Linked DNA regions of Thalassoglobus sp. JC818. The protein of the gene in region 1 binds, or shares a complex with, the protein of each later gene. Links are inferred from orthologs where the notes say so. Each region holds a gene or a part of one and is shown on either strand. Other genes may lie near its edges.

Region 1 (12,153 bases):
GTCTACACCCCCGCTTTGCTCGCGCAGGGAACAGTCCACTACGTCGACTCGAAGTCGAACGTCGATTGCTGGCGAGACATCAGTTGTATTGTTCCGTTGAGCGAAACCGTTTCCGTCCCACGTGATCCATGGTCGAGCGGCACGTTGAGTTCAGGTCACGACTTCGAAAAGGACGCGCGTGTCGCTGACGGAGTGCGTTACACCGGTACTCCGAAATCATGTGGTCGCAAAACGTCTTACAGAAGCTGGAGTGCTTCCTTCAAAACGTATCTGTATCGAGAACAACGTCTCCATCTTCTCTTCTGCGACGATCTCGATAAGTATTCCCGGCCAGAAGACCGAGAAGGTGACTTTCGGGCTCAAATTCGCCAACTTGCACGAGAAAAACGCGACCTCGAAATCGCCAAGCTTCGCAAGAAATACGAGTCAAAGATGCAAACGCTGCAAGAGCGTGTCCGAAAGGCCGAGCACCGCGTTGAAGAAGAAAAAGAGCAAGCCAATTCTGCGACGGTTTCTGCAGCGGTCTCCATCGGAACGTCAATTCTGGGAGCATTGTTCGGGCGAAAGACATTCAGCAGCACGAACGTCTCCCGTGCTGGAACAAGCATGCGCTCCGCATCGCGAGCTGCGAATCAACGCGGAGACATCCGAAGAGCTGAAGCTGAAGTCGACAAGCTGCTTCAGGATGTTCACGACCTGGAAGCGGAACTCAACGAGCAACTCGACGAGATTCGCGAAGAGTATTCAGATGAAGAAATCCAAATCGAAGAGTATTTGATCAAACCTCGCAAAAGCGACATTTCTGCAGAGCCGGTCGCAGTCATCTGGCTTCCGCACACAATCTCAGCGGATCACACACTCATCCCTGCTGCTGATCCATGGATGGAAGCTGATTCTGCGAACTGATGACTGAACATTGAGGAGAAGAAAGCTAAACCTGGAGCATTTTCTGACTTTGTGTGCACGATCTCGCACGAGCAAGCATCGCCTTCTAACTTCTGAAACAGTGCAAGCGAGTGCACAGGAAAGAGCAACTTGCTCTACGGAGCAAACGGATACTGCGGGCCAGTCAGATCGATTTCTTCTTCGCGATTGCCAGTGAGAAAATCCGAAATGCGTCGCAATCGGAGCTCTCCCGTCGCCTTATTCGGAGAGCTCGAAGCGAGTCCCGGAGAAACGGTTGATGTCGCAGCCCGGTCGCTTTGAGAGTCTTTGACCAGATGGGCTTGAGACGGATCAAACTTGGCACTGGTTGACCGACGAGGAAGCAAATCGAACCCAAAGAATGGCATCGGGGAATTGCTGTTCATCTGAAACCACGTGTTCCCAACGGTACAGCCAGACAGGAACATCGCTCCCCATGCGATCAGGCAAATTGAAAGCGACCTCTTCATGACTCTTTCTCTCGTAAGTTGCACTTGCCTGAGTTCTCGATTGGATTGATCGATCTGGTCCTGGTCGACCTTGCTTGAGCGAATTCGCGAAGACCGTTTCAACAAGTGCTTGATCCCTATTCGGACTGAGCAGGGAGCTCAGTGGACCCGGGCCAAATAGAAACAGACTGCAATGCCTGACATCCCGAAGAGATCATGGGAAGCACAATAAGGATCGCGGCAGCAATCGTTTTGATTCTGTTCATCTCCACTTCCTGCGGTTGCGATGAAAAGGAATTCATTCGAAATCACGATCGTCTTGATCGCAAGGACCGGGGGTGATCCGGGAATTGATGTCGCAGGAGGAGTCGCCCTCGCTGCTGACAATTGGAAATCCGGGGGAGCGGAAAGATAACAATTCAGCCATCGGCTTCTAAACCCCAAAACAGGGCCGCCGAACGCTTTGACCGCCGATCTGTCGATTTTGCCGAAACGTTCATCCCTGTTTCCGCCAAGCTTGCCGAACGGCATCCTTCAGCCGGATTGCTGTCGAAAGACCTGTTGCGTGACAGCATCACGATGCTTTTTTGCAACGCGGTAGCCTCTTCGATTCGGTCATCGCTCACATCTACACGAATTGCCCTAAGGGTTTTCCCGTAAGGAGATAGCGTAGATTCCCGATCAGCTTCCCAGCCTCCTCAGAGGAGGAAAAACTCATTTTCCATCGAGCGGAATCAAGATTGCGTTTCCGCAAATTGCATCGAACACGTTTCGAAGCGGCGATCCATCAATTTGCCCCAGCGATATGAAGTTCCGTCAATGAATCTCCGAACGATTGCAGATTTTACAGTTCTACTCGCTCACCGAGGTCGGCAGCTTTCAAACACTCCGTCGACCAGCGATCTCGTCGACCGCCTCGAACTGGCGAGTTTGATTGACTCGTTGACAACGCAGCTGAATCAAAACGTCCACGCGACTCTCGGCTCTCCCGCGATTGACAGCGAGACAGCTCGAAGACTCTGCGAAGACCTGCTCGTCTTGGAATTTTGTCTTCGACTGACATGCTCTGAAATGCTCTCGGCTGACTCGCTGGAGCTTCCGGGAATCGAACATGGAGACCACCCGCTTTGGCTCGGTGCTTTCAAGAAGGTCGTCGAAGAATCAATGCTCGCTGCTCGGACGAATCTCAGCGAGTCAGACCACCTTCAAATCCTCAAACTCCAGCGACGATTGAGCGCCTGGACTGATCAACTTCTGGCTGCTCGAGGGAACACATTCTGGTCGGAACATTTCATTCACGATGCGTCTCGTTATGAGCAGTTTCTCAAGGATCGCAATCCAGCTGAAAGCAGCGAGTCGGTCAAACTTCGCGAAGTGCTGGAGAGAGCTGCCTGCCAGATGATTGTCCCCAATCGCGTATGCGACATTCACTCTCCAAAAGCCGAGATCATGAGTCTGCTCAAGTCGATTTCGAAGCTGGTTTCATGGGATCAACGAGCAAGTGAGGACTTGTCAACACGTACTCGACGCCGAATTATTGATCAGTCGCGTTGTGCGTGATTTTCGAGTGCGTTCCCGAACGGAAAACGTGATCCAAATTTCTCATGAACTTCATTTGATTTCTAGAATATTTTGAAACTCGGAGTGATTCCGGTGGTCACCAGTCTAGACTCAAACAGAATCGACCGATACAACCGATAGGAGAGTGATTGACGTATCTCTCGAGATCGACGCTCCCTGTCGTATCGCATTACCGTTTGGGTGGACTGTTTCGATGGAAGTTGGGGCATCCGTGTCCGAGCAACCTGAACTTCTGATTCTCTCCGATGGCGAGTCCCCCATGTCTTCGGTAGCGCCGGGATTGTTCTCGCACTACCGCCTGACCGAGGTAAACAGTGTGGCTGAAGCAATCAGTCGGCTGACGGGTCCGAATCCACCCGAGTATTGTCTGGTCCCAGGCCATTCGAACTCCATCACAGAGACGATCGATTGCGCCTCGCTTCTGGCCCAACTACCCGACGCCGTCCTGAAGATCGATCAATACGAGCAAATTGTCTGGGCCAATCGGGCTGCCCATCGACTCTTGAACATCCCCGTCAACGGAGAAGTCTCGCTCCCCAAGTTATTCGACTTGTGGAGTCAGGCACAGATCGTCGGACCGGATTTCTGTCCGGTCAATTCAGTCATGGCGACGGGGAAACAAGCGAAAACAACCGTCCGGCTCGACGAGAAATCATTCTTTGAATTCACAGTCACCCCCATCCCGGGAAATTCCCCTTCGGGCGGGAAACTGCTTCTGGCAACTCTTCGTGAAACGTCAGACGAAGTTCTTCAGCAGCAGAAGCTGGACGCCGTTCATCAGGCAGGGCTCGATCTCGGCGATCTTGATCGGGAAGACGTCCTCGACCTGTCGACTCATGAACGCGTCGAGCTGCTCAAATCCAAACTGCTCTACTACACCCAGGAACTCCTCGAGTTCGACACCGTCGAGATTCGGATCGTCGACCAGGAAACCGGTCACCTGAAACCGCTGCTTGATTTCGGAATGGACCCGACCGCAGCAACTCGCGAACTTCTGGCCTCCCCGCAAGGTAACGGAGTTACCGGTTTCGTCGCCTCGACCGGCAAGAGTTATCTGTGCGAAGACACAACAAACGATCCGCTCTATCTTCCCGGAGCAGCTGGAGCCAAGAGCTCGCTGACGGTGCCTCTGATTCGGCACGATTTGATTCTCGGAACATTTAACGTGGAAAGCCCACAACCGGGAGCCTTCACAGCGACGGACCTTCGTTTTGTCGAGCTGTTTTGTCGGGAAGTTGCGATTGCTTTGAATACACTCGAGTTGCTGGAAGTCGAGAAAGAAACGTCGATCGCAGCCAGCACGAAGCGGATGCTTTGCGAAGTCGCAGATCCTGTCGACGAAATCCTTTCCGACACATGTTGGATGTTCGAACGCTTTAGCGCTGGCGACTCCGAAACCAGCGACAGAATTCGGCGAATATTGAATCACACACAAGACATTCGCAAACTCATCCGCGACAACAGCGTGAACTGCAATGCCGAGAGCGTTCGCTCACCGAAGCTCGGAAACGCTCATCCGCACCTGATTGGCAAGCGAGTTCTTGTGGTCGACATGGACGTCGAAGTCCGCAAGAGTGCTCACGAAATCATGGAGCAGTACGACATGACCGTCGATGCGGTTCGGACTGCTGATGAAGCTCTCCGAATGGTCCGAACTTTCGCGTATCACGTCGTCATCGCTGACAAAAGCCCGCCTGATATGAAGGGCTCCGAGATGTTCCGCTCGCTGCGCGAGATTCACGAACATCTTCCAATCATGCTGATGACCGGATTCGGCTACGACGGCGAGCACACACTCGTCAAATGCCGAGAAATGGGAATGCGAAAAACGCTCTATAAGCCGTTTATCGTTGATCAGTTGATCAAATCCATTGAGGATGCCATCTCGAACTCGACCGGTTCAGTCACTCTTTAGTGACGGTATTAAGGCGGTCATGGCGAATTTGCCTCAGCATTCGCAGCTTTCATCGCACAGAATGCGATCATGTGGGTGCAGCCAAACTCTGAAAATGGTCTAATCGGCGTTCTCGTTTACTCTGAACCGTAAGTGTTTCGAAGACCGCTCGATTCACAGTCACCGGGAGCAACCTGAGCGTTCAACACGTTCGACCAGCGTCTCAACTCATCACCCGACATCTCCTCGAAGTTGATGCCACGAACCTGTTTGCTCCCCATCGGAAATTGACTGATGACAACTGCTCGTCCCCAATTCCTCTCCTGCGATCCTATCACCGGAGCCCCAGCATCGGCTCCTTCCGACTCCGAAGCAGTTTCGTTCTGGATACTGGGACATTCACAACATCAGAAACTCACGGAAGCGATTCCGACAGAGGTCCTCGAATCAGCAACCCAGCGACAAGAAATCACACTCGTCCCGATCGGAGCCGAAGGCGAGTGGACGTGGCACCGCCTTCCCCGCGTACTTGCACCACTCATCGGACCAGTCACAAACACCGCATTCGTTCTGGTCCCGCAAGAATCGGCTCAGCTGATTGAAAGCCAGAACCTCTGGGAAGATCTAGCGACGGACAACTCATCGCTGGCCGTTCGCGATACAATTCTCTCCAATCAGTTTTTGGCTCCGGAACTTCCGGACCTGGCTCCCTCGCACCGACGACTTCCTTCCTGGCTTCGAAGTCGCATTTCAACGTTCCGACCAGAGCGCGTAATCTCTGCCCCGGACGAACATGCGATTCGGGCTGGATTGCTTCAGATCCATGATCAACTCGAACCGAGTCACGTCGAATCACAGCATTGTCAGGGCGACGGCGTTCATGTCGCAGGTGATTACTGGCATGGGATTATGCATCGTCGAGAGCCCGATTATCACAACTCCAAATATTGGTTTCGGCGTGTCGGGGAGCACCCATGTTTTCCACAACTCGCAGAGATCGCTTGCGACGTCTTCGACAACACAGACGACTCGCAATCCGACCAATGGAATGTGAAACTGACGAGTTCCGGCTGGAATCCGAACGGATTCGTTGACCTGTGCGAACAGACTGCTCGCTTGCAGGGAACTCCTCTTGAACTCGCTGCTCGGCGCATTCAATGGTTCGAAATGATCCTGCTACTCAGCCAGACATTCACCGACTGCACTGGTGAAAGTTAGATGGGATTTTCAAACTCAGATTGATGCCCGCGATGGAAAGACGCTCGACTCAGCCGCGACCGATCAGTTTTCGAGGAACTTGAGAACCGCTTCACTCGTGGCAGCGACATCTTTGCGAATCTGCTGTTCGAGTTGTTCGCGCCCTTCGAAAGCCACCTGCCCCCGCAGTCGATCAAGAAACTTCAACGTCAGCAACGTGGAGTACAAGTCCTTCTGGAAGCCGATCAAATGCGCTTCCACCTTCTTCTCATCCCCTGAGAAAGTCGGGTTTCGGCCAACGCTCACCGCGGCCGGGAAATCTCCATCGTCCGTGGTCGCCACGCAGGCGTAAACCCCCTCGGCCGGGATGATCGTCTCGATCTCCGTCAGATTGGCTGTCGGAAACCCAATCTGCCGTCCTCGATGCTCACCGTGAGTCACTCTCCCCTGAAGTTGATACGGGCGGCCGAGTTGGGAGTTGGCGTCAAGAACATCCCCATTGGCCAGCGACTTCCGAATCAAGCTGGAAGAGACCATCTTTTCGCCCAGCTGCTCAGGCTGAATGACGCGAAGGTCTATCGAATGCTGCTGACACTCTGCCCGAAGCGTATCAATCGAGCCGGTTCGCATCTTTCCGTAAAAGAAGTTGGGCCCCTCGACCATTCCGCGAGCATTCAACTGTTCGATAATCACGCGTCGAAAGAACTCGTCCGGGCCGAGACTCAACAGTTCCATGTCCGTCGGATACGCGATCACGTGATCGACGCCGAAGTTGTGAATCAGCCGTGACTTTTCTTCGAGAGTCGATAATCGAGGCGGTGCTTGCTCCGGTCGGAGAAGTCGGATCGGATGCGGTTCGAACGTCATCACGACACTCGGAACGGATGCTTCGCGCGCCTGTTCGATCAATGCTTTCAGCAGTTGTTGATGGCCGAGATGAACGCCATCGAAGTTTCCGATCGAGACGAAGCCATCACAGGCAGCATGGGAATCAGCGAATCCGCGAAACAATGTCATATCGACCGGGGGAACTGCTCGGTTGGGAACAAAACTGATATCAAAACACGTTGATTGAAACCTCCGAGGAGTGTCGCTCGTTCGCGATCGACTCTCGGCAAATCAATAATCGATCCGCATTGTACGGGTTTGTTCGAGCAAGGCGAGTTCAGCGTTCGAAAACTCGCTCTCCGAATTTTTGGGCTCAGGTTGCCCCCTCGAGAATGGAAAAGGGGTATTGAATCCGAAAATAACGTGATACAATTTCTCGAGCAGATCACCGGAAGATATCTACGAACTGCACACAGGAAGGACCCCATCGTGCTGTTGACGAATTCGATGCGCCGCAAGCTGGGCATCAACCTGGCTTTGGTGGTGCTGATGCTCCTCCTCTTCTCGGTCAGCAGCCTCCTGGGAATTGTCTCCTACAGGCGGATGGTGAGTGATCTCGCATTGAGCATCACCAATATCCCACGACGCGACGAGCTGGTTGCCACGCTGACATCGCTCGTCAAACCGCTTCAGGCACCCATCCCCGGTCCGACCGCTCCGGTTTCCTCTCAAATCGATGCTGCGAAAGCGCAATACCGTCACTTTGGCCAGGTTTTCAGCGACGTTGAGAAACGCGTGGCGACGTTTCAGCAACAGTGTCACAACCTGCCGGAGAGCCTGCGTCCGAGCTATCCCGAGGAGAGTTCCTACAACTCAATGTTTCTGACGGTTCATAACCGACTCGCCCAACTGCGATCCGAACAGGATTTCGTTTTTGACCCGAGACTCCGTCAGGAATTTCATCAGGACGTGATTCGATGCGTCGCTGAACTCACGTCAATTGCAGAAAAACTCCCCGACCCATCCAACCGGCTCGGAGAACGCCTCAAGGAAGCCAGCGAAGACTATAAGTTTCACTTTCGGATGGTGATGGCCACGGGGCTCATTTCGCTGGCGCTCTTTTCTCTACTCAGCTACTGGACCTGGAAATGGATTTTCGCCCCAATCCATCGACTGACTGTCGGAGTCGACAAAATTTCGAGCGGAGACTACGGATTCCGCCTGAAGGTAGACACAACGTGCGAACTGTCTCAAATGGGACAAACGTTCAATAAAATGGCGGCGAAAATTGAACAGGACCAGCGAGACAAAGAACGCGAAATCGCCGAGCGAAGCAAGCAACTGGTGCAGTCCGAACGACTCGCCGGTGCTGGGTTCCTTGCTTCGGGTGTAGCTCACGAAATTAACAACCCGCTCACAGTCATTATGACGGCCGCGAGTGGACTCGAACGTCGATTAACCGATGACGTTCTCGAGTCGATGTCGGAGAAAGACCGAAAACGCGTTCACGATTATCTTCAGTTGATTCAGTCCGAGACCGAGCGATGTGAACGGATCACCAAAAAGCTACTCGACTTCTCTTACGGAAACGGCGACGAACGGAATCTCTACGACGTCGTCGCAGTGGCTCAGGAAGTCGCCTCGATGGTCGGCCACCTGAGTAAATTCCAGGATCGAACTGTCACCGTGAATCGCACGGAACCGCTCCACGCTTGGGTCAACGGACCGGAAATCAAGCAGGTAGTTCTGAATCTCGTGGCCAACGGCCTGGATGCCTGCACCTCTGGCGGACAAGTCGATATTTCCATCGAAGAACTGGTTGACGATGTCCAAATCACCATCGCTGACAACGGCTGTGGAATGTCTCCGGAACAACGGCAAAAAATCTTTGAGCCGTTCTTCACGACGAAAGAGATCGGCAAAGGAACCGGGCTTGGCCTGTCGATCACGCACCGAATCGTCGCCGACCATTACGGAACTCTCGAAGTCGCCAGCGATGGTCCGGGACAAGGGTCCACTTTCACCCTCCGGCTCCCCAAACGGGAAGCCCGATCAAACGCCGCTTAGACCATCCCTTTTTCCGTTGCGATCACACGCAAACGAAACGCAGTCGGACAGTCCAAGCGAGTTCTATACTCGAAGCATCGTGCTAGTCTTCGATCTGAAACGCTGCCTTGAGAAGCAAGTCTTGTTCGAACTTGTGAGTCCGTGACGATCCGGTCGCTGGGCTCGCCGAAGCTGGTCGGCTGATTCGCTCGAACGGGAACCGCTTCAGGAAGCGTTCGCCGAACCGAATTCTAAGGAACCCCCACGCTCCCATATTCGATGGTTCTTCCTGAACCCAAGCGACTGGAGTTCCGTCAGCGATCGGGGCGAGAAGTTCGCGAATCCATTTCGTCGGGAACGGATAGAGTTGCTCGATCCGAACGATCATCGAATGCTTGTCACCGATCTCCGCCCGACGCTCGATCAGGTCGTAGTAGATCTTTCCGCTACAGAGAAGAATCTGTTTAACATCCTCAGGCTTGGGAGCTTCAGGATCCGGCAGCACGCTTCGGAATCGACCTTCTGAAAGATCATCCAGCGACGAAACACAATCTTTGTGACGTAGCAGACTCTTCGGCGTCATCACAATCAGCGGCTTCTTCCACTTGCGGAGAACCTGTCGACGAAGCAGGTGGAAGAACTGTGCAGGCGTTGTTGGCTGGCAGACTTGGATATTGTCTTCGGCAGCGAGGTTGAGGAATCTTTCCAGTCGAGCACTGGAGTGCTCCGGTCCCTGACCTTCGAAGCCGTGAGGTAGAAGCATGACGAGGCCGCTCAAACGGTCCCACTTATCCTCTGCACTGGCGATAAACTGGTCGATGATCACCTGAGCAGCGTTGACGAAATCTCCGAACTGCGCTTCCCAGACGACAAGACCTTCCGGACAGTCGAGGCTGTAACCGTACTCAAACCCGAGCACGCCAGCTTCTGAGAGAGGACTGTTGTGGAGATTCACGTACCCACGTTCATTGATAATGTTGTTGAACGTGACAAACGCCTCGCCGGACTCAAGATCATAGAGCACGGCATGTCGATGACTGAACGTTCCTCGGCGAACGTCTTGACCGCTCATGCGCAACGGGCGATGTTCATCGAGAATCGAAGCAATCGCAAGAACCTCGGCACATCCCCAGTCGAGGGGCTGTTCACCATTGGCCATTGCCAGACGTGCTTCAAGAATTCGCTGAGCTTTCGGATGCGGTCGGAACCCTTCAGGAAGTTCGACGAGCCGACGAATCAGCTGGCTCATCTTGTCTCGATTCATCCCGGTAATCGGAGAATCCGCTTCTTTCGCTGGTCCGCCATGATAGCCAGCCCAGATTCCTCCCCAGTGATCGACACATCGAATGAAGTCGTCGCGGCGAGCTTCGGTCAACTCTGCTTCGAGTCGTTCACGACGATCCTTTTCAATTTTCTCTGCTTCCTCGCGGGTCACTCCTCGCAAATTCAGCAAGCTGTTCATGTACCCTTCAAAGACTGTCGGGTGCTTGCGAATCTCTTTGTACATCACAGGCTGAGTGAATGACGGCTCGTCGCCCTCGTTGTGACCTCGTCGTCGATAGCAATACATATCGATCACAACGTCGCGTTTGAACTTCTTGCGGAAATCGAGAGCAAGATTCACAACCTGCGCGACAGCTTCCGGATCTTCACCGTTCACATGGAAGATCGGGATTTGCAGCATCTTCGCGACGTCCGTCGCATAAGTCGTCGACCGCCCCTCACGCGGAGTTGTGGTGAACCCGACCTGATTGTTGACGATGATGTGAATCGTTCCGCCGGTGCGATAGCCAGCCAATTCGCTGAGGTTCAGCGTCTCCTGAACGATCCCTTCCCCGGCAAAAGCGGCATCACCATGAATTAGAATGACCGCTCCGAGTTCCCGCTTGAAATCACGAGCACGATCCATTTTCGCCCGCACTCGGCCCTGTGCGACTGTATTCACGAATTCGAGGTGACTCGGATTGAAACAAAGCGACAGGTGAACGCTCTTGCCGAGAGAAGTTTCCCAGTTCCAGCTGTAACCGAGATGGTATTTGACATCGCCGCGGCCAATTTGCAGCTCGGGGTCTGCGTCGTCAAACTCTCGGAAGATGACGCGAGGACTCTTGCCCATGATGTTCGCGAGCACATTCAAGCGACCGCGGTGTGCCATCCCAATAACAATCTCGCGAACGCCCTGATTGCCTGCCTTCTCGATCGCCATATCGAGCAGAGGAATCAAACTCTCCGCACCTTCGAGAGAGAAACTCTTGGCCCCCACGAACTTTCGAGCGAGAAACTCTTCAAAGACAACGGCATCTGCCAGCCTTTGGAGAATTCGCAACTGCTCTGACCGTTCGAGTTTGATGCGATTTCCGGTTTCTTCCATTCGCTGCGCGAGCCACAGGCGAACTTGCAAACTGTCGATGTGGAAGAATTGCGCGCCGATGCTTCGGCAGTATGTCTGCTTCAACCAGTTGATGATCCCCCTCAGAGTCCGCGTCGCTGGTCCACCAACCCAGGATGTCGAGACTTCTCGATCGAAATCGTCCTCACCGAAACCGTAGAATGCGGGGTCCAGTTCCGGAGGGCTCGGACGTTCGGATCCCAGTGGGTCGACCGATGCCAGAATGTGACCACGAACACGGTAATTCCGAATTAACTGGTCGAGACGCTCCTGACGGGCTGCTTCGTCCAGTTTTCCGGCCGGCCCCTGATAAGGAATATCCGTCCCGAGTCCCGGAGGATTGAACATTGAACGCGACGGAAATGGGCTGGAAGCTGTCCAGCCGCCACTGAGTCGTTCATCTCCATTTTTGAGAGAATCAAAATACTCTCGCCATTCCACGTCGACCGAATTCGGATCGAGGAGATAACTTGAGAAGAGATCTTCGACGAAAGACAGGTTTTGACTGCCGACGGAAACAGGTTGCGAACTCACGATGAACGCTCCAAATGGAGTCTGCAAAGGCTAAGCGAGCACTGCAGCGATTTTGGCCGCAGGTTTCTTAAATTCAATGCCGACATCAAACAAAAGAGATTGATTTTTCGGAATGGAGTTCCTGCCGAACGAGAGAGGCACAAAAGGGACATTCCGAATGACCATCACAAGACAATAATTGACGTGAAGACAACAGAGACCACATGCAATGGTCGAAGGGACAGATCGCATCCGCAATCACAACTTGGACACTCGTCTCGGAAATGATTCCGGGACTTTGCGAATCAGGTTGACTGAGCCAACTGCCATCA
Region 2 (11,752 bases), on another replicon or contig:
TGCTTCTTCGAAGGGAGACGGAAAGAAAGCACTGGCAGCGTGTGACTCGTGATGTTCTGCGAAGGCGATTCGTTTGCGAAACTTGCCGCCAAGCCCTTTGCGAATTTCTTTCGGTAAGTGCAATTTCTGCTTCAACCACTGAGGCATCGCTTTCGCGAACGAACGGAATCCTCGCGGGGCATAAGCTGTGTACGTTTGCAGGAGACGATCAAACTTCAGCATCGGTTTGTCATAGAAACCGACATAGTCCAAATCGGCAGGCGTCAGTCGCGCTTCGTTCAGGCAATAGTTGATCGCGTTTTCGGGGAAACTCTCGTCGTGTTTTTTGCGAGTGAAACGTTCTTCCTGAGCGGCAGCAATGATTTTCCCATCGACAACGAGGGCTGCTGCTGAATCGTGATAGAATGCCGAAATCCCGAGAATCGCCGCCACTTGTGCTCCGAAAATTAATTCCTGACAGTCATTGCAACGTCGATGTTGCTGGTCCGATTAGCTCAGTTTGAAGGTTCTGCAACACTTCCCGGAATTCAATTCCGGCGAAGAATCCTCTCTGATTGATTTTACTTCAGGACAGAGGTCTCGAGCAGTTTGTGGAGTTTGGGGCGAATCACATTGAAACAGTAGGGATGGGTTTCATTCCGAGCGTAGAAGTCCTGATGGTAATCTTCCGCGGGGTAAAACTTCTCAGCCGGTGAGATCTCTGTGACAACTGGTTTCGAAAAAACTTTGGCTTCGTTCAGTGTTGCCACGATCAGCCGTGCGGTCGCTTCCTGTTCGGAAGAGTGAAAGAAAATGACCGATCGATATTGTGTGCCGACGTCATTCCCCTGCCGGTTGAGAGTCGTAGGATCATGTGATTGGAAGAAGACTTTCAGCAAGTCTTCAAAGGAAACGAATTCGTCGTCGAATACGATTTGAATGACTTCCGCGTGTCCGGTTGTTCCGGTACAGACCGCCTCGTAGGTCGGATTTTCAACCGATCCACCCATGTACCCGGAAGTGACCTTGGAGACGCCATTGACCGACAGGTAAACGGCTTCGCTACACCAAAAGCATCCACTTCCCAAAGTCGCTGTTTGTGTCGACATGACACCTCCTTCGTTATGCTGTCAGTGCAGTAAGAATTCCGATGTTGTTTTCAGTTTAGCACCTCACCACTTCGGGGTCACACGAACCATGGTTTCTCGACGGACAATCTTCATTGGTGTCATGCTGTTATTGCCAGTGGTGGTCTACATTGGATTCGGCGCGTACGCTTTGTGGCAGACCGGTTTGTTCCGCTGGACGTGGTGGATCATCCCGATCTTTTGGCTCGCTGCTTATCTCGTGAACATCTTCTGGAAGCGAAAACTTCTCACAGAAGATTCGACACAGACGGCAAACCATTGGACTCCCAACGACGAGACCGCCAATCGCATCGTGCGGAAACACCAGGAGCAGGTTGAAAATCTCACAACCCAGCAACTGACGGACATCCAGTTCTACGTCAAATCGTCGCAGGAACTCGCGGCGGATTTGGCACGTCACTATCACCCGGATGCCGACAATCCGGTCTCGTCATTGACCGCAGTTGAAGTTCTGGCAGCGATTCGACTGGCCGTCGATGACTTGGAAGACTGGTTTCAGGATTCGGTTCCCGGAAGCCATATGGTCACGATCAAACAGTGGAGGGCATTGGGCGAAGCACCGAAGTGGGTGAAGCGGGTCAGCGATGCCGGATGGTTAGCGAGCGTCATCTGGAATCCTTTGAATGCTGCAAAATTCGTGACGTCACGGCTCACACTCGGACCGATCACCGAAGACCTCAAAGGCGAGGTTCTCGCCACTGTCTATCTGCAGTTCATGCGGCATATGGGCTTTTACCTGATCGAAATGAACAGCGGACGTTTGCGTCGGGGCGCTCTTCGCTACCGCCAGGCATTCGAACGTGACGAAGAGCCCCAAAACGAAAACGGAACGAAAGTTGACGGACTAACAGAAGTCGACACGCCTAAGTTTATCCCCGAATCGGTCGTGATCGCTGTGATCGGGCAAACGAACGCTGGCAAATCGAGCGTGATCAATTCGCTGCTTGGTCGAAGGGAAACTGTCACCGATGCGGTGCCATCGACTCACTCGGTGAGTCGACATGTCATCCCGGTGCCGGAGACGAACGAGACTGTCACACTGCTCGATACACCCGGATACGCCGACGCAGATGCCCCTACGGTTCACAAAAAGCATCTGAAAGCTGCGATCGCCGAGGCAGACATTGTTCTTCTGGTGATTGATGTTCACCAGCCCGCCCGGACTGCGGATCTGGAAGTCCTTCGATCGATTCAGGCGGCAGCCACTCAGAACTCAAAACACCGTCCACCGCCCATCATTCTTTGTTTGACGCACATTGACCTTCTGAGTCCGGTGATGGAATGGGATCCTCCGTATGATTTGACTAATCCAAAGTCAGCCAAAGGGGAAAGCATTCGCGACGCTGTGAATGCGACGCGAGAGTTGTTTCAAGACTTCATTGTCGACGTCGTTCCGGTCTGTTCTGACGAAGCCCACGATCGAGTTTACAACGTCGACCCCGGTCTGGTGAAAGCCATTTCGCAGTCGCTCAACGTCGGCAAATCGGTCGGGCTGCTCCGGGCTTACGAGGAAGATCTCGATCGGGACCGCTGGAGAGCTTTGCTGACTCAACTCAAGAACTCAGGGATGGAAGTGGTCAACCTGCTCCTTGATGAAGGGACTCAGCGCACTCGCTAGACATTCGTTTTGCTTGTCCGCTAAGTCCAAGTGAGTGCGGTGAAACTGTCAACGAGATTTCGTCGCAGATGCGATTTCAACTCTTCAAGCAGTCACAGGACAGCGAAAATGGTGCGACTCGCCATCAGAAAACTCGAAAGATTTGAGCAATTCTTCGAGTAGATGTCGTCAGATTGAGATGGTCGCGATCAGGACTCCGAACTGGCTCTTGAAAACCGCACCTTGCTGTAAGTCTGGACTTGGGATAGCATTGCTCAGATGTGTATCAAAGGATGGACACTCTGCTCGAATCTTTTTTGACTCAGTAATCTTTGTGTAGGCAAAAAGAATGGCTTGGACAGACGCTGCACGGATCAGACGCTTTACCGCACTCGCAATGGTCGTTTTGGGAATTTCTACCTATTTCGCCCAGCAACTCTCTTCGGCCGATCCGGCAGATGCTGAGACCGCGATTCTCGTCTCCAAAATGATTCCGAAATATCATCTGAATCGTCAGGAGATCAACGATGACGTTTCCAAAACGCTCATCGACCGCTTCATCAAAGATCTCGATCCGCTGAAGCTGTATTTCCTCGAATCAGACATTCAGCATTTCGAGGATCATCGCACAACACTCGACGACGAGATCAAAGCGGGTAACGTTGAGTTCGCTTACGAAGTCTTCAATACCTACAAAGAACGCCTCGCTCGTCAGATGGAAGTCGCGAATCAGTGGGTCGAAAAGGATCATGACTTCAGCATCGATGAAGAAATTGAAACCGATGAAGACAAGCTGACCTGGGCGAAGACGACCGATGAATTGGATGACCGTTGGCGTCGCCGCGTTAAGTACGAACTTCTCCAGTTCAAGCTGGCAGATGAAGAATCGAAAGAAGACGGTGACGAAGAGGAATCCGAAACTCTCGATCCGAAAGAACGCCTCCACAAGCGATATCGAAACAGCCTGTTGGCCACCACTCAATACGACATGGTCGATCAGCTGGAACGATACCTGACAGCACTGGCGACCGTCTTTGATCCACACTCTTCCTACATGTCACCACAAAGCTGGGAAGATTTCGAAATCCAGATGCGACTGTCGCTCGACGGAATTGGTGCTGCTCTTCAGGCAGACGATGGATACACCGTTGTCGCTTCGATTGTTCCCGGTGGGGCAGCTTCAGATGACGGCCGATTGAAAGTCAAAGACAAAATCATCGGCGTCGGACAGGAAGAAGGCGAGATTGTCGACATCTTCGAAATGAAGCTGAGCGACGTCGTTCGCATGATTCGAGGACCACGCGGAACTGTCGTTCGACTTCAGGTCAAGAACAACGATGACGGGAAAATTCGAGTCATCGATTTGACCCGTAAGAAGATCGAACTGAAGGAATCGGAAGTCAAAGGTGAGATCATCAACACCGAAGATCGGCTCGGACGTCCGGGTCGCGTCGGAGTGATCAGCATTCCTTCGTTCTATCGTGACTTCGCTGGAGCTTCCGGTGGAGTGGCCAACTTCAAAAGTGCTTCCGCGGACGTCAAACGAGTTCTGTCTGTCTTCGCTCGTGAACAGGTTGATGTTGTCATCATCGACTTGCGAAACAACGGGGGCGGATCGCTCACCGAAGCGATTGAAATCTCCGGTCACTTCATCGACCGTGGCCCGGTTGTTCAGGTCAAAGAGCCAAGCGGATACATCCGCGTGCTGGAAGATGAAGACTCAGGTGTCTCCTACTCTGGCCCACTTGTTGTGATGTGTAACCGCCTCTCAGCTTCGGCTTCAGAGATTTTCGCGGGAGTCATCAAAGACTATCACCGCGGATTGATCATCGGTGACACCACAACTCACGGAAAAGGAACAGTTCAGAATCTGATGGATGTCGCTCCTCAGCGTCCGTTCCGACTGACTCGGCCGGATGATCGCGGAAAATTGAAGCTGACGATTCAGCAGTTCTATCGAGTAAAAGGTGACAGCACGCAGAACCGAGGAGTCCGCTCGGACATCGTTCTGCCATCGCTGATTGATCACTGGGATCTCGGGGAAGCCTTCCTCGACAACGCTTTGCCATTCGACAAAATTCGATCAGCCAACTACGTCGAAGAACGTTCGGTGAACCCGGCGTTGATCTCCGCGCTCGCTCAGAACAGTCAGGTGCGCGTGAAAGGCGATGAAGACTTCCAACGCGTCGAACGTTCAATCGCTCGTTATATCGAGAAAAAGAATCGAACGAATTTGTCTCTGAATGAAGTCAAAGTGCGAGAAGAACGAGCGGCAGATCGAGCTGCCAGCAAAGCGGATGAAGAAGCTGAGGAAGAAGAAGAGGTCGAAGTCAACGAAGACGAAAAACCGATCTTCCCTGACAACTACTACAACAACGAAGCTCTCAACATCGCGCTTGACTATGTCGCAGCTTTGAGAGGAAATCTGACCGTGCTGAACTGATTCGAATACCAATTCGGCACTGTGTTCACATGAGCACGCTTCAAGAACTCTTGGAGCGTGCTTTTTTCGTAGTCAGTTCTTTCGGTTCTGTGCACCAACAATGTGACTGCCAGAGACTTGTGACCGGAAAACATATTCTGATCTGCAAGGTATTCGGCAACGAGAATACTGTCGACCAGTTACAGCCAGCCGGCGGAAGAGCAGCCGATGACGATCAGTCCCATGATGGCACAGTAGACTCCGAACCAGACAATTTGGCCCTTCGATACGATTTTGAGCAGCGCGTTCAGGGAAGCGATTCCGACAACGAAGGACGCAACGCAACCAGCAGCCATTGTTGAGAGCGGAGTCCCCGAGGTGCCTTCCTCCAGAATGTCTTTGAGAGTGAGAACGGTCGCTCCGAGCAGAGCAGGGATTGCGATGTAGAAGCTGAATCTTGCTGCTGCATCGCGATTCACTCCAGACAAAAGTCCGCCGACAATCGTGCTTCCCGAGCGAGAAATCCCAGGCATTGGGGCGACCGCTTGAAACAGCCCGATCACGAGCGAATCTCGATTGGTCATTTGCTCCAGCCCTTTCGTCCCTCGATCAATTTTTGGGGTGATCAACAGCAAACCAGCCGTGATCAGAAGCCCGATTCCCGCGACAAATGCGCTCGAAGACGCAGCAGTGAAAAGGTCCTTCAGAACCAGCCCAGAGAAAACAACGGGGAGCGTTGCGAGAACGATCTTCGACATCATTGGAATGTCAAAAAGCAGCGGAATGAGATCCTTCCGATAGACAACCAGAATCGACATTAACGTCCCGAAATGCAGAGCGACGTTCAATTCGAGGTTTTCGAGTTCGCCACCCAGCAGCGACTCGAGAATCACGAGATGGCCGGACGAGCTGATCGGAAGAAACTCCGCGATGCCCTGCACGATTCCGAGGATGATGACTTCCCAAAGTTCCATGGAATTCGTTCTCAGCTGCAGCGGGGGAAAAGAAAAGGCACAAGTTCTTTGTCAGAAAGGCCGCACTCAACAAGCACGGTTTCGGACTCATATTTCACGGGTCACGCTTTGACCAGCAGTTTCTGAGGAATCTGACCAGAAAATATGAACCGCAGGAGCATTCTGTGCGTCTGTCACATTGCACCGAGTTTGGTCGTCCCGAAGCCATCGTTACGGGATTGCCCATTCGTACGCGGTGCAAAAACTCTCTTAAAGAGATTTCTGAGCAGTAGTCGTTTGAAAAGCGTCTTTTCGAAGATATGGGCAAAGTGTGCTTTGAAGCTTTCAGAGCACAGGGGCGGGCCGACCCGGTGTCGAGTTTCGACACCGGGGTTTTCTATTACTCTCGGTCTCAGATCCAAGAGCGTCGGCTCACTCTGAAATGAACAATCGTCTAACGGGCGTTGTTCGAGCAGTGACGACAGAGTCCTTAGAGCATTTTTGATTTGGTGTGCACGATCTCGCACGAGCAAGCACAGCCTTTTAAGTTGTGAAACAGCGCGAGCGAGTGCACAGGAAAGAGCAACTTGCTCTAGACTTCGAGGAGCAACCGGGTTGGGTCTTCAATCGTCTGCTTGATTCTGACGAGGAACGAAACCGCTTCTCGTCCGTCTACGACGCGATGATCATACGTTAAAGCGAGATACATCATGGGGCGAATGACGACTTGACCGTCGACTGCGACTGGTCGATCCACGATGCCGTGCATTCCAAGCACGCCTGACTGAGGAGGATTCACAATCGGAGTTGAAAGCAACGATCCATAGACACCACCGTTCGTGATTGTGAATGTTCCGCCTTCGAGTTCGTCGAGGCCGATTTTGTTCTGCTTGGCCCGTTGAGCAAAGTCTGAGATCGACTGCTCGGTCTCTGCGAAGCTGAGACGTTCGGCGCTTCGGATGACGGGCACAATCAAGCCTTTTCCGGACCCGATTGCGACTCCGATGTCATGGTAATTGCGGTAGATCAATTGGTTACCGTCGACCTGAGCTGCCAGGGCTGGGAATTCATTAAGTGCGTCGATCGTGGCCTTCACGAAGAAGGACATAAACCCGAGTTTGATGTTGAACTTCTTGACGAAGTAGTCCTGGTATTCCGAGCGAAGTTCTTTGATCGCGCTCATGTCGCATTCGTTGAAGGTCGTCAGCAGGGCAGCTCCCTGTTGTGCTTCCACAAGGCGTCGAGCGATCGTCTGTCGCATCGGAGACATTGGCACTCGACGTTCGTCTCGTGCTCCAGCGACAGAGATATCTGCAGTTTGGCCGGTCGTCAGTGCGCGTTGAACATCCTCTTTGAGGATTCGTCCGCCCGGTCCGGAACCCGAAACCTGACTGACGATGATGTTGTTTTCACCAGCAAGGCGTTCCGCAGCTGGCATCGGATGACCGCCTGCTGATCCAGAAGACGCCGGTGCCGGAGCTGATTTCGAGGCTTCCTGTGCGGCGGGCGCCGACTTCTGGCCATCGCTTTCTGAGCCTGCTCCATTTGGGTTGGGACCCGGTTCGAGCATTGCGATGACTTCGTCAATCTCGGCTGTTTCGCCTGCGGTCTTCGAGATCGAAGTAATCGTTCCGCCTTCCGGGCAGGGAACGTCAAATGTTGCTTTGTCCGTTTCAAGACCGACCAGATCCTGATCGGCGGCGACCCAGTCCCCTTCCTTGACGTACCACTCACCGATGAAGACCTCGGTGATCGACTCTCCAACGGACGGGACTCGAATTTCAACAGCCATGCTGCATCGACCTTTAGACAACTGAGCAGATTCCTCGGTAGGAGGGATGCTGCAAACTACGACCACATTCTGGATGAAACTGATTTCGCCGTTCAGGCGCACCTTCTCCGAGAGCGCACCTCGGGACGATGTGTCATCGAATGATAGTGATCGGCTTCCGCCTGCTGGAGTCCAAGCGAAGAAGAATTTTGAAAACCTTGCCGGACTTATTCAAACATGCTGATCGCACAGCCACCCTCGCGCAGTTGACTCGCAGGGTGTCTGGTGCTCGAATAGGACCGTCGAAAAACAACGAGATGCTCGCCTCAGCAGGAACAAATATCGGTGACAGTTCAACTTAGCGAATTTGCCAAATCCCTCACTGTCGAGACAGCCTTCACCGTCCTGGCGGTCGCCAAGCAATTGAAGGCAACTGGGAAGGATGTTGTGGAGCTGGAGATTGGCGACAGTCCTTTCGAGAGTACTTCTTCCGCTAAGCGATTTGGTGTTTCTGCGATTGAATCGAATCAGACGCATTACTGTCCCTCGCCTGGCTTGCCTGAGTTTAGATCTGCTGCGGCTGAGTTTGTGAAGTCGGAATTTCAGATTCCCGCGACTGCCGAGAACGTCGTTGTCGGGCCGGGGGCCAAAGTCTTCGAGCAGTTTTTCTGCGAAGCATTTCTGAATCCGGGAGATGAAGTTCTCGTCTTCAGCCCGTATTTCCCGACGTATTTGCCCAACATCCTCCGTCGGGGAGCGAAGCCAGTCTTCAGCAGTCTCGAGCAGTCGAACGAATTCCGTCCGAATCTCAAGGACGTCGAACGCTTTCTATCTGACTCTCCCAGCCCGAGAGCAATCTTCTTGAATACGCCTCACAATCCGACTGGAGGGGTTGCGACGGATGAGGATCTTTCCGGCCTCGCCGATATGATTCGCGGCAAAGATATCGCGGTTTTCAGCGATGAGCCCTATTGTCACATGGTCTGGCGAGGACGACATCGGTCGATTCTTGAATATCCCGGCATGATGGACCAGTGTGTTGCAGCTTACACCTTCAGCAAGTCGTACAGCATGAGCGGCTGGAGGTTGGGATTTGCCGTGACGGCACAACCGATCGCGACCTCAATTGCCAAGATGATCAACACTACTCTGTCGTGTACACCACCGATTGTGCAGATCGCCGGGATGCACGCTTTGCAGTCTGATCACGCAGAACGCGATGCTCAAATGGCGAAATTTCAGGAGAAGGTTCAGCTGCTGGCTCGTGGGCTCAATGAAATTGATGGAATCCACACACTCGATCCGACAGCCACATTCTATGTCTTTCCGAACGTGGCTCCCATTTGTAACCGCTTAAAAATCACCAGTCATGGATTGGCGCTCTATCTTCTGGAAGCTGCGGATGATGAGTTCGGTGTCGCCTGTCTCGGCGGAGAATGTTTTGGCGAGGCTGGTCACGGGTTCTTGCGATTTAGCTGTGCGGAACCGAATGACCGCTTGGCGAAAGCCTTGGAATTCTTGCCAGTCGCGTTTTCGCGAGTCGATCGCGTGAACGAGTATCTGAAGAATCATCCGGAATTCCAGCTGGCAAACCCTTATCCTGAGCCGTAAGCTCGACCAGTAAGAAGTTTCCCTTCAGGAACTCGATTTGGAAGTGAAAATGCGTCGTGTGTCAGACAATCTGGAGAGCCCTTCCCAAGCGGTTTGGGGGATTCGCATCGTCTGGCTGTGTTATGCAGCGACGCTTTTCTTTTTCACTCACACACCTGTTCCCGAAGGGTTCGAAGGCGTGACAAGTTCCTATGACAAGTTGTTGCATTTCGGGGCTTACTTCGTCCTCGCTGTGCTCAGTGGAATGGTCTTCCTGGAGCGGCATCAGCTGCGGCTTCCGGTGGTTTCTCTGGCGTTTGGGCTGCTGCTATTCGCCGCCATTGACGAGATTCTGCAAGGACCAGTCGGGCGACAACCTGATTTTTTCGACTGGGTTTCTGACGGGTTCGGAGCGATCGCAGGTCTGCTAGTCTTGCAACGCGGTTTGCTTTGGCTTCCTCAAGGTTCGGTGCGAATTGCCAATGCACTCGGGTATCCAGCGCATTCCAGTTCGGTCGACTCCGTCGCAAAATAAGTCATTCTGAGATGTCGCGTACTCCTTATCTGATTCGTCTCGGAAATCGTTTGGCGGAAGGTCTCTCCGAAACGACTCCGGAATGGCGGTCGCGTCACGCGGGCTTCGTCCTCGGCTTTCAAAAAAGCGATGGAGGGTTTGCAGGGCGTGAAGGAGATTCTGACCTCTATTACACCAGCTTTGCTGTTCGTGCACTGGTCATGCTGGGTGAAATGTCAACGGACGTCACGAACTCCGTGGCGAGTTTTCTCTCGCAGCATGATCCCTTGCGATTGGGGGTCATCGACCTGATGAACTGGCTTTCCACCGCACTTGCAGTGCAGGTTGCCACGGGGCAGGACCTGCTCGAAGAACTGGGGGCTGACTTTCCGGATCTAGTCTCGGCTCGATTGGAAGAAGTGCGAACAAGCGACGGCGGGTATGCGAAGTCAGTCGAAGGCTCTTCTGGCAGTACTTATCACTCCTTTCTGGTTCTGCTTACCTATCAACTCTTGGGGCGCGAAGTTCCTCGGCCGAATGCTTTGATTCAGTTTTTGTATGACCGCCAGCGAGATGATGGCGGGTTCGTTGAAATTGCTCCCATGAGGAGAAGCGGAACGAATCCAACCGCAGCTGCAGTTGCAATTTTGCAGGAGCTGAATGCCGTCGACGATGAAATTTGCGACGACGTGCGGGCGTTTCTGCGGGATGTTCGCGGCGATGAAGGCGGATTTCAGGCCAATTCTCGAGTCCCGTTTACCGATAGTTTGTCGACGTTTACTGGGTTGTTGACCGTTCAGGATCTCCGGTTGGGTGAATTGCTCAATCAGGCAGAGTTACGTGAGCTTCTCGAAACGCAACTTGAATTTCCGACCGGGGGATATCGCGCAGCGACCTGGGATGAGTCTGCCGATGTTGAATACACGTTTTACGGGCTGGGAGTGAAAGCGCTTCTCGCTGAAGAAAGCCCGAACCTCTCGTGACTGCGTCGGTCTCTTCAATGATCGGCTTGCAAACTTGTTCGTTCAGTCGCTGAATGGAGGCACTTCGAAAGCGGTTTACTGCTCCCATCTCTCCTGAGCAGAGTCATCGCGGAGCTGATGGATCAGGCGATTTTTGTCGTTTTCAAAGTGAGGCTGGTTGGCGATTCTCAAATGTTCATGATTGCTTGCAATTCAAGTGGCAAGACGGCTTGAAGCATCGCAACGACCTCGCTATAAATCGCGGTTCGCCGGAACTCCGTAAGCACTGATGAGATTAGTCCTTGCACGCGGAAGAGTCACCGCTATACTTCGCGGCTTGCAACCCGGTCGTCCGCTAGCGTAGCTCAACGGCAGAGCACCGGTTTTGTAAACCGGCGGTTGTGGGTTCGAATCCCTCCGCTAGCTCTTGCAGAGAGGGGACGGAAAGTTCTCTGGTTTGCATAAAACTTTTGGGGGTGTACCCAAGCGGCCAACGGGGTCAGACTGTAAATCTGATGGCTTAGCCTTCGTAGGTTCGAATCCTGCCGCCCCCATGTTTTTGATGCGTTTGTCGTGCTGTGTGCGAGTTTGTCTTGTCGCGGTGCGGCGTTGATACGGTTGCTTTTGCTGTCGTGGATTTCGGCAGTTTGTTGTTGTGAAGTGGATTGTTCGCGGCGACGTATTGTGCAGGCTGTGGGAATTTCTTTCTGATTTACACGCGAAGTGCTGTGTGAGTTGACAGGAGTGCCCTTCGGTTTTCATGATTCCAGCAGATTGCTAGTCAGCGGGTGTAGCTCAATGGTAGAGCTCCAGCCT

The links.
Region 2: AB1L42_RS08415 (region 1) and odhB share a complex: the UniProt entries of both Bacillus subtilis proteins name them as parts of the 2-oxoglutarate dehydrogenase (OGDH) complex. The link is inferred for Thalassoglobus sp. JC818 from one-to-one orthologs.

What each region holds. Positions count from the first base shown.
Region 1 is NZ_JBFEFI010000003.1:126,291-138,443, reverse strand. The notes cover bases 8,823-12,153. They hold AB1L42_RS08415 (2-oxoglutarate dehydrogenase E1 component), read right to left. Parts: upstream 11,843-12,153; coding sequence 9,023-11,842; downstream 8,823-9,022. Other genes in these bases: AB1L42_RS08420 (HAMP domain-containing sensor histidine kinase), read left to right, coding at 8,823-8,940. In the rest of the region: AB1L42_RS08450 (DUF87 domain-containing protein), read left to right, coding at 1-906; AB1L42_RS08445 (hypothetical protein), read right to left, coding at 1,041-1,394; AB1L42_RS08440 (hypothetical protein), read left to right, coding at 2,193-2,933; AB1L42_RS08435 (response regulator), read left to right, coding at 3,166-4,869; AB1L42_RS08430 (hypothetical protein), read left to right, coding at 5,143-6,066; AB1L42_RS08425 (bifunctional riboflavin kinase/FAD synthetase), read right to left, coding at 6,130-7,062; more of AB1L42_RS08420, read left to right, coding at 7,363-8,822. UniProt on the Bacillus subtilis protein: E1 component of the 2-oxoglutarate dehydrogenase (OGDH) complex which catalyzes the decarboxylation of 2-oxoglutarate, the first step in the conversion of 2-oxoglutarate to succinyl-CoA and CO(2).
Region 2 is NZ_JBFEFI010000004.1:547,190-558,941, reverse strand. The notes cover bases 5,792-8,721. They hold odhB (2-oxoglutarate dehydrogenase complex dihydrolipoyllysine-residue succinyltransferase), read right to left. Parts: upstream 7,892-8,721; coding sequence 6,692-7,891; downstream 5,792-6,691. Other genes in these bases: AB1L42_RS13245 (aminotransferase class I/II-fold pyridoxal phosphate-dependent enzyme), read left to right, coding at 8,216-8,721; AB1L42_RS13255 (undecaprenyl-diphosphate phosphatase), read right to left, coding at 5,792-6,120. Outside these bases: AB1L42_RS13275 (carbamoyltransferase), read right to left, coding at 1-432; peptide-methionine (S)-S-oxide reductase MsrA, read right to left, coding at 561-1,088; AB1L42_RS13265 (GTPase domain-containing protein), read left to right, coding at 1,210-2,745; AB1L42_RS13260 (carboxy terminal-processing peptidase), read left to right, coding at 3,074-5,167; more of AB1L42_RS13255, read right to left, coding at 5,347-5,791; more of AB1L42_RS13245, read left to right, coding at 8,722-9,481; AB1L42_RS13240 (VanZ family protein), read left to right, coding at 9,531-9,995; AB1L42_RS13235 (prenyltransferase/squalene oxidase repeat-containing protein), read left to right, coding at 10,007-10,957. UniProt on the Bacillus subtilis protein: E2 component of the 2-oxoglutarate dehydrogenase (OGDH) complex which catalyzes the second step in the conversion of 2-oxoglutarate to succinyl-CoA and CO(2).